Regions from separate parts of the Pantoea sp. C1E2 genome, predicted to be linked through region 2. Evidence: predicted binding sites of a transcription regulator. Region 2 holds the regulator's gene; each other region holds the start of a gene.
What was found. Region 2 encodes PurR, which represses purine synthesis genes. Its sites were predicted from a motif close to CANGCAAACGTTTGCNTG; they were not measured.

Region 1: the regulator PurR is predicted to act here: its motif matches at 2,703-2,720, upstream of ACXI0A_RS03395 (nucleoside-specific channel-forming protein Tsx).
Region 3: the regulator PurR is predicted to act here: its motif matches at 1,797-1,814, upstream of tusA (sulfurtransferase TusA).
Region 4: the regulator PurR is predicted to act here: its motif matches at 2,685-2,702, upstream of purL (phosphoribosylformylglycinamidine synthase).

Annotation. Positions count from the first base shown of each region.
Region 1 is NZ_JBSZHT010000002.1:695,254-699,428, forward strand. Features, by position in the region: gene ACXI0A_RS03385 (LysR family transcriptional regulator) at 94-996, shown strand; gene yjdN (VOC family metalloprotein YjdN) at 1,075-1,506, shown strand; gene ACXI0A_RS03395 (nucleoside-specific channel-forming protein Tsx) at 1,593-2,459, opposite strand; gene ACXI0A_RS03400 (sensor histidine kinase) at 2,906-4,175, opposite strand, start outside.
Region 2 is NZ_JBSZHT010000002.1:2,145,644-2,149,818, reverse strand. Features, by position in the region: gene rnt (ribonuclease T) at 1-36, shown strand, start outside; gene ACXI0A_RS10510 (Grx4 family monothiol glutaredoxin) at 107-442, opposite strand; gene ACXI0A_RS10505 (C40 family peptidase) at 807-1,595, shown strand; gene cydH (cytochrome bd-I oxidase subunit CydH) at 1,681-1,770, opposite strand; gene purR (HTH-type transcriptional repressor PurR) at 2,045-3,070, shown strand; gene punR (DNA-binding transcriptional activator PunR) at 3,067-3,978, opposite strand; gene punC (purine nucleoside transporter PunC) at 4,087-4,175, shown strand, end outside.
Region 3 is NZ_JBSZHT010000002.1:579,449-583,623, forward strand. Features, by position in the region: gene ACXI0A_RS02870 (DcrB family lipoprotein) at 221-778, opposite strand; gene ACXI0A_RS02875 (7-cyano-7-deazaguanine/7-aminomethyl-7-deazaguanine transporter) at 904-1,569, opposite strand; gene tusA (sulfurtransferase TusA) at 1,874-2,122, shown strand; gene ACXI0A_RS02885 (zinc/cadmium/mercury/lead-transporting ATPase) at 2,119-4,175, opposite strand, start outside.
Region 4 is NZ_JBSZHT010000002.1:3,459,451-3,463,625, forward strand. Features, by position in the region: gene purL (phosphoribosylformylglycinamidine synthase) at 1-2,596, opposite strand, end outside; gene mltF (membrane-bound lytic murein transglycosylase MltF) at 2,866-4,175, shown strand, end outside.

The DNA of each region.
Region 1 (4,175 bases), 1.5 Mb from region 2:
TTTTTATGCATTATCCCGAATCTACACAATGGTATTGGTGCGCATAAGATGCGAATATCTTGTCACTGATAAACAACGGTTATCACAAAAATCATGGCTGCCAACCTCAAACTTCATCAACTGCGCGCCTTTGTCGATGTGGCGCGTCAGGGCAGCATTCGCGCTGCCAGCCGCTTATCGGGACTTTCACAACCTGCACTGACCAAAGCGATTCAGGAACTGGAGCTGGCGCTCGGCGCGCGTTTGTTCGAACGTCGTCAGCAGGGCGTCACGCTCACTGACATTGGTGATAACTTTTTCCGTCATGCCAGTCTGGTGCTGGAAGAGTTACGCGTGGCGCAGGAAGATATTCAGCAGCGCTTAGGCCTGGCGGGTGGCCGGGTCAATATCGGCGTGGGCGGCAGTATTGCGCGCACCATCATGCCGCAGGTGATCACTCAGTTTCATCGAGAATATCCGCTGGTGAAGGTGCGTATTGTTGAGGGGCAGTTGGTGTCGATGGTGCATGAACTGCGGCAGGGCGCGCTGGATTTCACCATTAATACTTACGATCAACATCATCTGGATCAGGAGCTGATTTTTGAGCGGCTAATGGAGCGTGACTATCAGGTCGTGATGCGTAAAGGCCATCCGATGGCGCATGCCCGCTCACTGAATGAGTTGCAGCATTGCGACTGGACGATGCCGACACCGCAGGGCAGTTATTATCGGTTGCTGCACGATCTGTTTGGAGAACGCGGCATGGCACCGAAGATCGTCGTGACCTGCGAAACCTTTATGGCCTGCACCAGCCTGGTGGCAAAGAGTGATTTTGTCAGCATCATCTCGCGTGACGTGATCGAGGATCCGACGCACGGTGGGCAATTGATTGCCCTCGATCTTGACGATCCGCTACCCAAAGCCACCTTCTATTTGATCCAGCGAAAAGACACCGCGCTGACGCCAATGAGTGCTTACATGGCCCAACTGTTCCGCCGCTATTGTCAACAAAGGTAAGAGTGCGGCCTGGCTCGCAGCTGATTAATTATTGCGCACTACACTTGCACTGGACGTTCCAATTGTGGAGAACTGACCATGCAAATTACTCCCTATGTTTTTTACAACGGTCGCTGTGAAGAGGCGATCGCCTTCTATCTCGCGGCCACCGACGGCGAACTACTGTTTAAAATGACCTTTGGCGATATGCCTGATGAAACTACCGTCGAAGATGAAGGCTGCCCCTCTGGCGTGACCTTCTCGCCTGAACAGATCATGCATGCCCATCTGCGCATCGGGCAGGGTGAATTGATGATGAGCGATGGTGCACAGCAGGCAAGTTATGCCGGTTTTTCCGTGAGTTTATCGACGCCGGATGAGGCGCAGGGCAAGCGTTGGTTTGATGCGTTATCCGCAGGCGGAGAGGTGACGAAAAAGTGGGAACCGACGTTCTGGGCGCACGGTTTCGGCATGTTTACCGATAAGTTCGGCGTGCCGTGGATGGTAAATGCGTACAAGCCGCAGATTTAAACCGGAGCAGTTTGTGACCAGGTACGCATAAATGCGTACCCTACAAGGTAGGGTCGCCATTGATGGCGACCTGGTATTTATACGAATTAGAAGTTGTAACCCACGACCAGGTAGTAACCCCAGCCCGTTGATTTCACTTCAAACGGACCATTGCCGAAGTTCAGCTCCTGCCCATCCGCCCACTGACCGCCATTGTGGAAATAACGTGCCACGGTAGAAACGTGCCAGTGATCGTAGTTCAGCGACAGAATGTGGCTGGACGCGATAGAGTTGCTGGTGCGTGATGGACCGGTCTCGTCGCGCAGATCAGAACCCCAGTCGAAGTTGGTGAAGCCGATATAGCTCAGCTTGCCGCCCCACAGATCGGTAATCGGCACAAAGTATTTCACCTTGAAGCGATAGCCATCCCAGCTGTTTTCGTTTGCTGCACCGTAGTTCTGCCACTGGTATTTGGCATACACGTTCAGTGACAGGCCGATATCGCTGTGGGTATCAATGTCGGTACCCAGACCCATGTACCAGGTGTTCTGACGCTGAGAAGCGTTACGACCCATGTCATAGATGTAGTTGTTCGCGAAGTACCACTCTTTAAACGGACCAAATGCCAGGCTGGTGCCGGTCAGTTTATCAATCGAGAAACGCGGCTCAATTTCCATGAACAGCGGCGAACCGTGGTCGAAAATACCGTTGGCGTTGCTGTTACCCGCGCCAAAGAAGTTGGTCAAATCCGCATAGCCGTAGAAATCGAACCAGTCTTTTTTGGCAAAGGCTTCGTATTCGAGATACACGTCATTGTTGAACTGTGGACCGAAACGGGTGTGATAGCTGCCCACCACGTTAACGCTCTGGTGCCACCAGTCGGAAAGATACTGCGGATCGCTGTCTGCCGCTTGTGCCGCGCCGGTCCAGCTGCTGGCCAGTAAGGCCCCTGCTATCAATGCTTTAAATTTCATTATTTTATTAACCACATGCTAGTGATCGCCGCAGATGCGTCGCGATCGAGTGAAAGCGATCCCAGGGGATGGGCCGTGAGTTGTTTTTTAACCGGTCTAAATCGCCGAATTTTCAAGTGTGCGTAATGTGCCTGTAACAGAGCGATAGGAAATAGATTTTGATCACGTTTGTCAAAAAGTGTTGCATTTTGATTCACTAAAAATGTGACTGTGATCACATAAATGCCGTGTGGCGAACGGAACCCCGCAACCGTTTACGTTGTCGCGAACAACCGCAAAGATGGCAGATGCAGAAAAAGAAGGTAGCGGCACGATTCATCGTGCGCCTTTGGGATTTGACGGTGGAAAATGTGTGGTTTATTGGGTATGGCGATTTTGAAGAGCAAAAGACGCAATACGTTGTGCCGCTACCGCACTTGATATTCAAGGCGGTAGCGGCACGTTGGTCATGGCAAGGTAACACGCACCTGCAGGCCGGAAATTTGCCCCTGGGCGTTATGGCAGTTCGACAGCGCGACCTGCATCTGATGCTTTTGCGCTACGCTGCGCACAATTGACAGACCCAAACCGCTGCCTTGCGCCTGAACATCTGGCGAGCGGGTGAAGCGGTCAAACGCGCGTTCAATAAAGGACTCCGGCATGCCTGGCCCGTTATCGACAATATCCACCACGGTGTGATTGCCCACGCGATGCAATAGCACATCCACCAGGCTGCCTTCCGGCGTGTGCAGCATTGCGTTGCCGATCAGGTTATCGAACAGGCTCCGCAAATCGGAACGGCTGGCGTGCAGGCGGTAGTGCGTGGTGCCGTTAAAACCGATATCAATGCCGCGCTTATCCGCGACCACCATCAACTGCTCGATGCTCTCTTTTAGCAAATCATCGAGCTGGATAGTTTCCACCGTTGCCACCACCGACTGATCTTCCTGGCGCGAGATATTCAGCAACTGCGTCACCAAATGGCGCGTACGCGTGACGCCCGCTTCCAGTTGATCGAACTGGCGGCTGGCTTCACCTGGCTGAATATGCTGGCGCAGATTTTCAAGCTGTAAGGTGACGGCTGTGACCGGCGTGCGTAACTCGTGCGCCGCATCTTCAAGGAACTGTCGCTGCGATGACCAGGCCGCGCGGAGTTTATCCAGCAGTGAGTTATAAGCATCGACCAGCGGCAGCACTTCATCCGGCAGGCCATTTGGTGACACCGCGTGCGGATGCATGGTCTCCTGAGCCGCAATCTGGCGCGAGGCAACGCGTAAATCTCGCGTGATGGCGCGTACCACCAACCAGATCACCAGCAGTGAGAGCGGCATCATCAGCATTAAGGGAATGATGGCGGACAGCACCCGCTTCACCATCAAACTCTTCATGTAGCCGATGTTGTGCAGTACCTGAATATTGCCGATTTCACTGCCCAACTCACCGGGCCGGGTGTAGACGCGCCAGTCACAATCGTCCCCACAGTCACCGACTTTAAGATCGGACCAACCTTTTTTCGCCTGCAGTGGCGCCTGTAAGGCGGGCCAGGAGCTGGCGCGCAGCTGATTATTGGTGTCCCACAGCTGAACGATGTAGGTGCTCTTCAGCTTCTCTTGCTGCATCACCATTGGCATCAGCGCGGGCATACGCTGGCTTGAGGACCAGGCATCGGCGATCTTGGCGAGCTGATCGTCCTTCATGGTGCCCATCATGTCGCCATAACAGTGGTAGAAATACCAG
Region 2 (4,175 bases):
AATGAAGAGCAGACTGAAGACGACGCCTCTGCCTGATGGGCTGAAGGGCTGGCTGATTGCCGGATGAGTACGCAAAGAAAAGGCCGACATTTGTCGGCCTTCGCAATTATTCCGCTTCTTTATACTTCTCAGCGGTTTCTTTCACCAGCGGCTGCAATTCGCCACGCTGGAACATCTCAACGATGATGTCGCAACCGCCGACCAGCTCACCATCAACCCACAGTTGCGGGAAGGTTGGCCAGTTAGCAAATTTCGGCATTTCAGCACGGATATCCGGGTTCTGCAGGATATCGACATACGCGAAGCGCTCACCACAGGCAGAAAGCGCCTGCACAGCTTGTGCAGAGAAACCGCAGCTTGGCAGTTTCGGGGAACCTTTCATGTATAACAGAATCGGGTTTTCTGCGATCTGGCGCTGAATTTTTTCAACAGTACTCATTATTGCCTTCCTTAATCCTTCACTTCGTGTTTGTTTATTGTAGCGACTTCAGCCCCACACTGAAAACGGGATTTTGCGTTACCGACCTGCTGATCGCCATGTTTGTTAAGTTCAAACAGGATAGATAACATTTCCCTATCATTAATAAGCATGAACAAATTAATAATTAGCAATAATTTCGCTGCGTTAAACAGCTGAAATCGCTCAATTTAGCGACATTATCCACCTGGTAACAGATTAATAGAAAAAGGCCTTACCTTTTAGAAAAAAAGTGGATTAGAATTGCTTCGGCGCTGATCGTTGATCAGATTTCTCTTACTCTGCCGCAGCCTGCTTTTTGCCAGACTGCTTAACCTGTAACCGGACTATGCGTTTACTGATTACGCTTTTCATACTGGCTTTTGCGCAACTGTTTTTTAACGTGGCTTCTGCTTCCCAGCATGCCCCGATTAATGCCAGTTTGCATAATGCCGAGAAAAAAAGTGCGCGCGAAGATGAGCGCCGCAAGCGACGCCCGGTTAAAACAACGGCTAAAAAGTCTCGCCTGACGACTACCGTGCAGAAACTCAAGCTGAAAAAGCAGACTAAGACCGAAACCGCCTTAAACAAAACCAGCCGCAAAAAATCCCTGCTTAAATCGCCATCGAAAAAGTATGGCCATCAACGCCTCGCGAAAAAGTCTGCTGATGTGGATGATGAAGTTCAGGGGCTGACCGGCATCAAGATGAGCAAAACCCACCGTCTGCGCTATCAGAAAGCTCGTGAAACCGCCATGACGAAGCTGATGGGACAGTTGGGTAAACCTTATCAGTGGGGCGGCACTTCCCCACACACCGGTTTCGATTGCAGTGGTCTGGTGTGGTATGCCTATAAAGATCTCGTGAAATACAAATTCCCGCGCACGGCGAATGAGATGTATCACCTGCACGATGCCTCGCCCATTAAGCGCGAGCTGCTGGAAAAAGGGGATTTGGTGTTCTTCCGCATTAATAACCGCGGGACGGCCGATCATGTTGGCGTCTACCTCGGCAACGGTAAATTTATACAGTCACCCCGTACTGGTAAAGACATTCAGATTAGCGCATTAGGCGAAGACTACTGGCAGAAACACTATGTGGGTGCGCGCCGTATGATGACACCAAAAACCATTCGCTAGTTGTTGCGCAACATTCTGTGGCATTGGCCACAAAAAAAGCCGGACGCTTAATCAGTGCCGGCTTTTTTTATTGATGCGTTTTGTATTAATGAAGAATGGCTGTAAAGCTAAACGCAATAATCATCAACAGTGCGCCAACCGTGGTCATTAGCGCCAGCTTTAGATCTGTACTCATCACTACTCCTTAGTCACACATTTATTAGGGTTAAAACAATTTTCGCACAGCGGTGGGCAAAAATCTCGTCTTATCCGCGTTGGCTTGCTAGAATCGCCGCCTTTCGTTGCGCAACTGATTTTGCGCATGCTGTATTTACAGCCTGCTGAAGTGATTTTCCCTGCCTGAAACGGCAGATTTGCCCCCCATTTTAGGGCGTAAAACCCTTCGCAGACGCAAACGTTTAACAATATACTTATCAGTGAGTTGTGATAAGCCGGGGAGTACCTTTTTCATGGCAACAATTAAAGATGTAGCGAAACGCGCTGGGGTATCCACCACCACCGTTTCGCATGTCATCAACAAAACGCGTTTTGTCGCAGAAGAAACGCGTAACGCCGTATGGGAAGCGATTAAAGAACTACACTATTCGCCGAGCGCCGTTGCGCGCAGTTTGAAGGTGAATCACACCAAAACGCTGGGACTGTTAGCCACGTCCAGCGAAGCGCCCTATTTTGCCGAAATCATCGAAGCGGTTGAAAACCACTGTTTTGAACGCGGCTACACCTTGATTCTGGGTAACGCGCATAACGATCTGCAAAAGCAGCGTGCTTACCTCTCAATGATGGCGCAAAAGCGCGTTGATGGTCTGTTGGTGATGTGCTCTGAGTATCCTGCCGATCTGCTGCAGATGCTGGAAGAGAACCGCAATATTCCGATGGTGGTCATGGACTGGGGCGCCTCGCGTGGCGACTTCACCGATACCGTGCAGGATAACGCCTTCCAGGGCGGTTATCTGGCCGGACGCTACCTTATCGAGCGTGGCCACCGAGATATCGGTGCGATTCCGGGTCAGATGGAACGCAACACGGGCGGCGGTCGTCATGCAGGCTTTCTGCAGGCGATGAGCGAAGCCGGCGTAACTGTGCGTCCGGAGTGGGTGGTTCAGGGCGACTTCGAGCCAGAATCGGGTTATCAGGCGATGCAGCAAATTCTCAATCAGAAGCAGCGTCCGACTGCCGTGTTCTGCGGTGGCGATATCATGGCGATGGGCGCGATATGTGCCGCCGATGAGATGGGACTGCGCGTGCCGCAGGATATCTCCGTCATTGGCTATGATAACGTGCGCAACGCCCGTTATTTCACCCCTGCGCTCACCACAGTCCACCAACCGAAAGCGGAGTTGGGCAAAAAGGCCCTCGAAATGCTGCTGGATCGCATCACCAGCAAGCGCGAAGAGCCACAGACCATTGAGGTGCAGCCAACATTGATTGAGCGACGTTCCGTGGGGGACGGTCCGTTCCGCGATTACCGCCGTTAAGGCTGATTTTCGCTGAGCCATTCGTGGTTCAGCGTTTCCGCATCGCCGAGATAAGCGAGTAACCACGCCAGCGCCGGTGACGCGCGCTGTTCTGACCAACTGACGCAGCAGGGACTTTCCGGAAACGGCTGCGGCAGTGATAGCTCAACCAACGCCCCCCTATCAAGTAATGGCCGCGCCAGGTGGCCCGGCACCATCCCCACGCACAGTCCCGCCTGTAAACAATCCATCCCCGTTTCCCACTCTGGCACCACCAGACGTCGCTGATTATCCAGCGTCCAGGTCATGCGTCTTGGCAATGCGCGAGACGTATCTTCCAGCACCAGTGATGGCCAGGCACGCAGCGCCTCTTCATTGAGATCGCTATGCGCCGCCAGGGGATGGCCGGGACTGACCACACAACGCCAGTTGAGGGCGCCCATATCCTGAAATGCAAAACGGCCACCCACCGGAATCGCCTGAGTGGCGCCAATCGCCACATCAACACGCCCGTCGGCCAGGGCATCCCATACACCGTTAAACACTTCGTAGCTGATGATCAATTCCATGTCCGGAAAATGACGGTAGAAGTCCTTCACCAGCTGCCGGGTACGCTGTGGTTTTACAATGCAATCCACGGCAATACTGAGCTGTCCACGCCAGCCATTCGCCAGTTGCTGACACTGTCTGCGTGTTGCCAGCATTTTTTTGATAACAGATCGCCCTTCACGTACAAAATGCTCGCCCGCCGGGGTTAAAACCACCTCACGGTGCTGACGTTCAAACAATGGCACCGCCAACCAGGTTTCCAACTGGCGCACCGTATAGCTTATGGCAGAGGGCACGCGATGTAACTCCTGCGCCGCCGCACTAAAACTGCCATTGCGCGCGACCGCATCAACCACTTCCAGCGCATATTCAGACCACATATTTTAGCCTTCAAAAATTTTAACAGCACTGCGCAAATATTAGCGTTTCACAAAGAATGACGCACTCTTTTACACTCCCCGGCGTTCAATCTGCCAATGAGAAACACTATGTTGTCGTCAAAAGGATTTATGCCCTATCTTGCCGTGCTCAGCATGCTCGGCTTCCTCGCCACGGATATGTATCTGCCTGCTTTTGG
Region 3 (4,175 bases), 1.6 Mb from region 2:
TATCCTGGCAGACTCATTCTGTTCAGCGCTGCGGATTGCCTGCCCCAAAGCGACCCCAGCCTGCTTCCTTAAGTGCGTGCTGTTAGAAAGGCTATGATCCCCAAAATCATTTGAATGGCAGGAAGGCGGCAAGTTAACGAATCCCCGGGAGCTTACTTACGTAAGTGACCGGGGTGAGAGAACGCAGCCAACGCATCTGCCGTTCGAAGGATGAAGGGGATTATTTTAATGTGATGCTTTTCACGATAGCATCAGCATCGCTCTGCGCCTGCTGCTGATTGTCGGCTGGCAGAGTGATCTGCAGGGTCAGCAGTTTGCCATCCACTTTTGCCAGAATCACGGAAGACCATGACGTCTGGTTGTTGGCCGAAATCACGGTATCCAGCTGCTGAGCAGGCTGATCTTTCAGCGTCACGGCTTTATTGGAAACGACCTGCAACTGCGGATCGCGACCGCGCTGTTGCTGCTCCAGACGCTGTGCCAGTGCATCCAGCGCTTCGTTGGTCGGATCGCCCGCAATCACGATAATCGCGCGCTGGCCGGTTTCGTCGGCATACACATGCATATTAGTGGATTCAGAACCGAGCTTGCCGCTCTTATCTGACATGCCCGCAGGCAGACTGAAGCTTAGCTTACCGTCCATCAGGTTGACCGTCTGGGCTGACTGGCTGGCGCTAGCACCGTTGCTGCCTGCAGCCGCATCCTCTTTCTTCTGATCACAGGCCGCAAGACCTAACACCAACAAACCAATACCCGCATATTTCACTAAGTTACGCATTCTTTTCCCTTTGATGATCCCAGTCAGGTGCTTTCTACCCGGTATAAAAACGGAATCGGCGGTCAAAAGCAACCGCCGGTTTGTCAGGAAATCTTAGCGCGCTGCGGCGTTTCGTCTATGTGCAATTAGCCGAAATTGATCTGACGCTGTGTCGAGCGCTCTGCCAGACGTTTCAGCAGGCTGTTCAGCAGTACACCGTAAGCGGGCAGGAAGAAAATCATGCAGATCAGCACTTTGAAGCTGTAATCCACCAACGCAATCTCTACCCAATGCGCGGCCATAAACGGGTCCGGACTCTTGTAGAAGGCGATGAAAAAGAAGGCCATCGTATCGCTGATATTACCGAGGAACATGGCGGATGCAGGCGCGATCCACCACTGCGGTAAACGACGCAAACGGTTAAAAACGTGGATATCCAGAATCTGACCGAGCGCATAAGCCATAAAGCTGGCGCTGGCGATACGCGCGACAAAAAGGTTCACCTGCTCCAGCGATGCCCATCCCTGCCATTCGCCCTGGTAAAACACGCAGGACACCACGTAAGAGATAAACAGCGCCGGGATCATCACCGCCAGAATAATACGACGGGCTAATGGCGCGCCAAAGATGCGCACGGTGAGATCGGTAGCGAGGAAGATAAATGGAAAACTAAACGCACCCCAGGTGGTGTGGAAGCCGAAGATGGAAACCGGCAGCTGTACCAGATAGTTACTGGAGGTGATCACCAGCAAATGGAATAGCGATAGCCAAAACAGCGCATGCATGCGCTGACGTGCAGAAAAATCAATCATGTCTGACCTTTTTGAGTAATGGGGTGAGGGAACCCAACAATCCTCTTCATACTTCAAATTTTATGTGCGTTGGCTACGCTCGTTCACCCCAGTTACTTACTTAAGCTCCTGGGGATGATCAAGCTTGCCGCCTTGCGACAACGTGAATTATTTCGAGGATTAAGCAATTTGGTAAAAAAACGGCGGCGATCTTAGCGCGTTGCGCAATTAATGCAATGGTTAATTTTAACGCAATCGTTATCGCCTTGCGCTGTGTATTTAGCGCGCTAGAATGAGCGCCCACCTTGAATGAAGACAGAGAATCATGAGCGATCCCTTTTCTGCGCCGGACCACACGCTTGATGCACTTGGCCTGCGCTGCCCGGAACCGGTAATGATGGTGCGTAAGACCGTGCGCACCATGCAGGCGGGCGAAACCTTACTGATCATTGCCGACGATCCGGCTACCACGCGTGATATCCCTGGGTTCTGCCGTTTTATGGAACATCAGCTACTGGCACAGCAGACGGAAACGCTGCCGTACCAGTATCTGATTCAGAAAGGTGCGGCTTAACGCTGACGCAGTAATCGCAAGGCGTTGGCCGTAACCAGCGCCGTCGCGCCTGAATCCGCCAGCACCGCCAGCCATAAACCGGTAAAGCCAAGCAGCGTGGTGACGAGGAAAATGCCTTTCAGCCCCAGCGCTATCGCGATGTTCTGACGGATAATGGCGCGCGTGCGGCGTGCCAGTGCGATGGTGCGCGGCAGGATCGCCAGACGGTTTTGTGTCAGTGCGGCGTCGGCGGCCTCCAGCGCGACATCGGTGCCGCTGCCCATGGCAATGCCCATCGTGGCGGCTTTCATCGCCGGTGCATCGTTAATGCCATCACCTACCATCGCCAGTGACTGCTGCTCTCCCAGTTTGCGCACCGCCTCCACTTTATCGGCAGGTAAAAGCCCGGCGCGATAATCAATGTTGAGTGCAGCCGCCATCGCCGCCGCTGCACGCGGGTTATCACCGGTCAACATCAGGCTATTAATGCCCATCGCTTGCAACTGCGCCAGCGCGGTGACGGCTTCCTCTCGCAGTTGATCCTGTAACGCCAGGCTGCCGAGTACCGTCTCATCCTGCAACAGCACCACCACGGTTTTACCCTCTGCTTCCCGTTGCGCTATCGCCTGCTGCTGGTCGACCGTGAGCGTGGTGACATCACGCGGCGCCAGCAGTTGAAAGGCCGCGCCATCAATCTGCGCGCGAATGCCGCTGCCGGCCAGGGTTTGCTGCAGCTGGGCGTGGGGTAGCGTGAGCTGCCGCTGTTTGGCCTCGCGCACGATGGCGATTGCCAAAGGATGGCTGGAACCTTGTTCAACTGCGGCTGCAATGCTCAGCAGCGCGTTTTCTTTCATCGCGCTAAAAGATTCGACCTCGGTCACCTGCGGTTTGCCGAGGGTGAGGGTGCCGGTTTTATCGAATGCCATGGTCTGGATGCGGCTGAGACGCTCCAGCGCGGCGCCCCCTTTGATCAGGGCGCCCTGACGCGCTGCCGCCGCTAAGCCAGAGGTGATCGCGGCGGGTGTTGAAATCACCAGCGCACAAGGGCAACCAATCAATAGCAGCGTCAGGCCTTTATAAATCCACGGCAACCAGGCGGCACCTGCCAGCAGTGGCGGTAGCACCATCACCAGCAGCGCCAGCAACATAATGGCGGGTGTATAGATGCGGCTGAAGCGATCGATAAAGCGCTCAACCGGTGCACGGTGGCTTTCAGCTTCTTCAATGAGCTGCAGGATGCGATCAATCGCGCTATTGCCGGGTTGGGAAATGACTTTCAGCGTGACCAATCGATCCACGCTGGTCGCGCCTGCCATCACCGCTTCGCCCGGCTGACGAGCAACCGGCACTGATTCACCGGTCAGCGCGCTTTCATCAAAGCTGGCGCCCAGTTTAAGCAGCTCACCATCCGCAGGTAAACGACCGCCAGCAGCGACTTCAATCGTATCGCCGGGACGTAAGTCAGCCAGCGCCACCTGCTCACGTTGGGTGCCGGTCAACCGCGTAGCGGTGTCGGGACGGAGTGCCATTAATGCGGTCACACCGCGACGGGCACGCGAAGCGGCGTAAGATTCAAGACGTTCGCCCAGCTGGAACAGCAGCAGCACCATGGCAGCTTCGGCGTGCGCACCAATCACTAACGCACCGGCGGCGGCGAGGGTCATCAGCGTTTCGATACTGAACGGGGAACCGCTTCGCAGCAGTTTCCAGGCGCTAAGTGCAATGGGCGCTAAGCCTATCAGCGTGGTCGCCACAAACAGGCGATCGCCCCATACAGGAGACACCTGACTCAATAGCCAACTGGCGAGCATCAGCAATGCCAGTAATAGCAAACCGGCATTTTCCTGCCAGCGGCGTTGAGGCGCGGGCTGAGTTTGCGGATCGGTTGAGGTCAGGGTAAAACCGACATTTTTCACGGCCTGTTCGATGGCCGGGCGGATATCCTGGTCGGCATCCACCACCAGTTTTTCACTGGCAAAAATCACGCGAGCGGTGCGCACCTGCGACAGTTGTTGTACGGCAGTTTCAATTTTTCGCGCGCAGCTGGGGCAATCCATACCGGCAATCTGCCAGC
Region 4 (4,175 bases), 1.3 Mb from region 2:
CCGCCAGTTGAGATGCATCACGCACGTCGGCTGGCTTATCGCCTAACTGACGATAGACCTGTGACAGCGCGGTAGCACCCAGGGTGTTAGCGCCGTTGCCCAGATCAACCAGCATCAGCAGGTTATCCTGGTCTGCTTGCAGCTGAGGCGTCACGGTGCGACGCACATCTTCTACACGTGCAAAGGCGGTGATGACCAGCGACAGCGGTGAGGTCATCTCGCGTTCTTCAGTGCCCTGCTGCCAGCGGGTTTTCATCGACATCGAGTCTTTGCCGACCGGGATAGTGATTCCCAGCGCTGGGCAAAGCTCTTCGCCAACCGCTTTCACTGCCGCGTACAAACCGGCATCTTCGCCTGGGTGACCCGCTGCAGCCATCCAGTTCGCAGACAGCTTCACGCGCTGCAGGGAACCAATGGAGGTGGCGGCCAGGTTGGTCAGCGCTTCACCGACCGCTAAACGGCCTGAGGCAGCGAAGTCCAGCAAGGCTACTGGCGCACGTTCGCCCAGTGAGAAGGCTTCGCCGTGATAGCTGTCCAGGCTGGCGGTGGTGACTGCACAGTTGGCCACCGGGATCTGCCATGGGCCGACCATCTGGTCACGCGCCACCATACCGGTTACCGAACGGTCACCGATGGTAATCAGGAAGGTTTTCTCTGCCACGGTTGGCAGATGCAGTACGCGATTAACGGCGTCAGCCACGGTAATCCCGTCACGCACCAGCGCATCGCCTTTAGCTTGCTGAGTGGCAACATCACGCGTCATCTTCGGCGTTTTGCCCAGCAGCACGTCCAGCGGCATATCGATAGGATTGTTATCGAAGTGGCTATCCGCCAGGTTCAGGTGCAGCTCTTCGGTGGCTTCACCAATCACCGCATAAGGCGCACGTTCACGCTTGCACAGCTCGTCAAACAGCGCCAGCTGAGCCGGTGCCACTGCCAGCACGTAACGTTCCTGGGATTCGTTACACCACACTTCCAGCGGGCTCATGCCTGGCTCATCGTTGAGGATGTCACGCAGGTTGAAGTTACCGCCACGGCCACCATCGCTGACCAGTTCTGGCATCGCGTTAGACAGACCGCCTGCACCCACATCGTGGATGAACAGAATCGGGTTGGCTTCGCCCAGCTGCCAGCAACGGTCGATCACTTCCTGGCAACGACGCTCCATTTCCGGGTTGTCACGCTGTACCGATGCAAAATCCAGATCCGCATCAGACTGACCAGACGCCATTGAAGAGGCTGCACCGCCGCCCAGACCAATGTTCATCGCAGGGCCACCGAGTACGATCAGTTTCGCGCCAACAACGATCTCACCCTTCTGCACGTGGTCAGCACGGATGTTACCAATACCGCCCGCCAGCATGATCGGCTTATGGTAGCCACGCAGTTCTGAGCCATTATGGCTGTTCACGCGCTCTTCATAGGTACGGAAGTAACCGTTCAATGCCGGACGGCCAAATTCGTTGTTGAACGCTGCGCCACCCAGTGGGCCTTCGGTCATGATATCCAGCGCGGTGACAATACGATCCGGCTTACCGAAATCTTCTTCCCACGGCTGTTCAAAGCCCGGAATACGCAGGTTGGAGACGGAGAAACCGACCAGACCCGCTTTCGGTTTCGCGCCACGTCCGGTAGCACCTTCATCACGGATTTCACCGCCGGAACCGGTCGCAGCGCCAGGCCACGGTGAAATTGCGGTTGGGTGGTTATGGGTTTCAACCTTCATCAGGATATGCGCATCTTCCTGATGGAAGGTGTATTCGCCCTTCTGCGCATCGGCGTAGAAGCGGCCCACCTTTGAACCTTCCATCACAGCGGCATTGTCTTTATAAGCAGACAGCACGTGCTCAGGGTTATGTTCAAAGGTGTTCTTGATCATTTTAAACAGCGACTTCGGCTGCTTTTCACCGTCGATAATCCAGTCGGCGTTGAAGATTTTATGACGGCAGTGCTCTGAGTTTGCCTGAGCAAACATGTAAAGCTCGATGTCGTTCGGATTGCGGCCCAGTTTGGTGAAAGCATCCAGCAGATAGTCGATTTCGTCATCGGCCAGCGCCAGGCCCAGCGTGGTATTGGCCTGTTCCAGCGCAATGCGACCCACACCCAGCACGTCCACGCTTTTCAGCGGCTGTGGCTCGTGGTGTGCGAACAGTTGCTGCGCATCATTCAGGTCACCAAACACGGTCTCCATCATGCGGTCATGCAGCAGGCTGGCCAGCTGTTGCCATTGCGCTTCAGTCAGCTGTGGTGCCTGCACATAGAATGCCATACCGCGCTCAAGGCGAAGAACCTGAGGCAAGTCGCAGTTGTGGGCAATGTCGGTGGCTTTTGAAGACCACGGAGAAATGGTGCCGGGACGCGGCGTCACCAGCAACAGACGCCCTTGTGGCGCGTGCTCGGCGAGAGAAGGACCGTACTTCAGCAGACGTTGCAGGCGGGCATGTTCATCCGCACTGAGTGGTGCGCTGACATCGGCAAAATGGACGTACTCGGCGTAAATATCACTCACTGGCAGGTGAGCGTCCTGAAAGCGGGTCAGCAGTTTATTAACACGAAATGCCGACAGAGCGGGCGAACCACGCAGAATTTCCATCATCAAAGATCTCTCGTCTTTGAAGCGCCGGGCGACGCTTCATTGGGCGCAACAGGGAAAACGGGCGGTATTATAGAGAAAGCGCGCGGGTTACGAAACCGTTTGCGCATAAAATCTGGCACACAGCATTTGGCTGAATTTTGCACAATTCTTGCTATATAAGTTGCCCTGCTGCGCTTTGTTGCGCAAAATGCCCCTCGCTCTGGGAGTAAAAACAACACAAATACTGCCTTAAAAAGACAGAGGCCTGTGAGCCATTACGAGACAACTATTTGAAACGCCTGAAAATAAACTATCTGTTTATCGGTCTGATCACCGTGCTGCTTGCGCTGGCACTGTGGCCTTCCATCCCCTGGTACGGGGGCGGAAATGACGCGTTATCACAGATTAAATCACGTGGAGTGCTGCGCATCAGTACCGTCAACTCCCCGCTGACTTACTACACCATCAATAATGCACCAGCCGGTATGGATTACGAGCTGGCGAAACGCTTCGCCGATTATCTTGGCGTCAAACTTGAGGTCACGGTGCGTCCGAACCTCGGCGATCTGTTTGACGATCTCGATGATGGTAAGGCGGATTTGCTCGCAGCTGGCTTGATCTATAACGGTGAGCGCCTTGCCCACTATCAAAGTGGACCGAGCTATTACTCGGTATCGCAACAGCTGGTGTACCGCATTGATAAGCCACGGCCGAAGAATCTCGGCGATCTGAAAGGCCGCCTGATTGTGCAGTCCGGTTCGGCATATCTGTCAACTTTACGTTCCGCCAAAGCTGACAGCTATCCCGATCTCGATTGGGCGATTTCCACCGATCAGGGACAGAAAGCGCTGCTGGAAGCCGTCGCCGATGGCAAGCTGGATTACACCGTGGGCGATTCGGTCACCATCGGCCTGTTACAGCGCATCCATCCGCAGCTGGCGGTGGCGTTCGACATCACTGACGAAGAACCGGTCACCTGGTATCTGCCCCGCAACGATGACGACAGCCTGAATGCGGCGATGCTCGACTTTTACAGCCAGATGGGCGAAGAAGGCACGATGGCGCGCCTCGAAGAGAAGTATCTCGGTCACGTGGGTACTTTTGATTATGTGGACACCCGCACCTTCCTGCGCGCGATTGATAACACGTTGCCGGATATCAAACCGCTGTTTGAGAAGTATGCAGCGAGCATGGACTGGCGCCTGCTGGCCGCGATTTCGTATCAGGAGTCGCACTGGAATCCGCAGGCGACTTCGCCCACCGGCGTGCGCGGCATGATGATGCTAACGCGTAACACCGCTGACAGCCTCGACGTTAACGATCGCCTCGATCCCGAGCAAAGCATTCGCGGTGGCAGTGAATACCTGAAGCGGATGATGGAGAAGGTGCCAGAGACGATTCCTGACGATGAACGCATCTGGTTTGCACTGGCGGCCTATAACATGGGTTATGCGCACATGCTCGACGTGCGTAAGTTGACGGCAAAACAGGGCGGTAATCCAGACAGTTGGGCTGATGTGAAATTACGTCTGCCGATGCTGAGCCAAAAGCGTTACTACGCTCAGACCACCTATGGTTATGCACGCGGCCACGAAGCCTA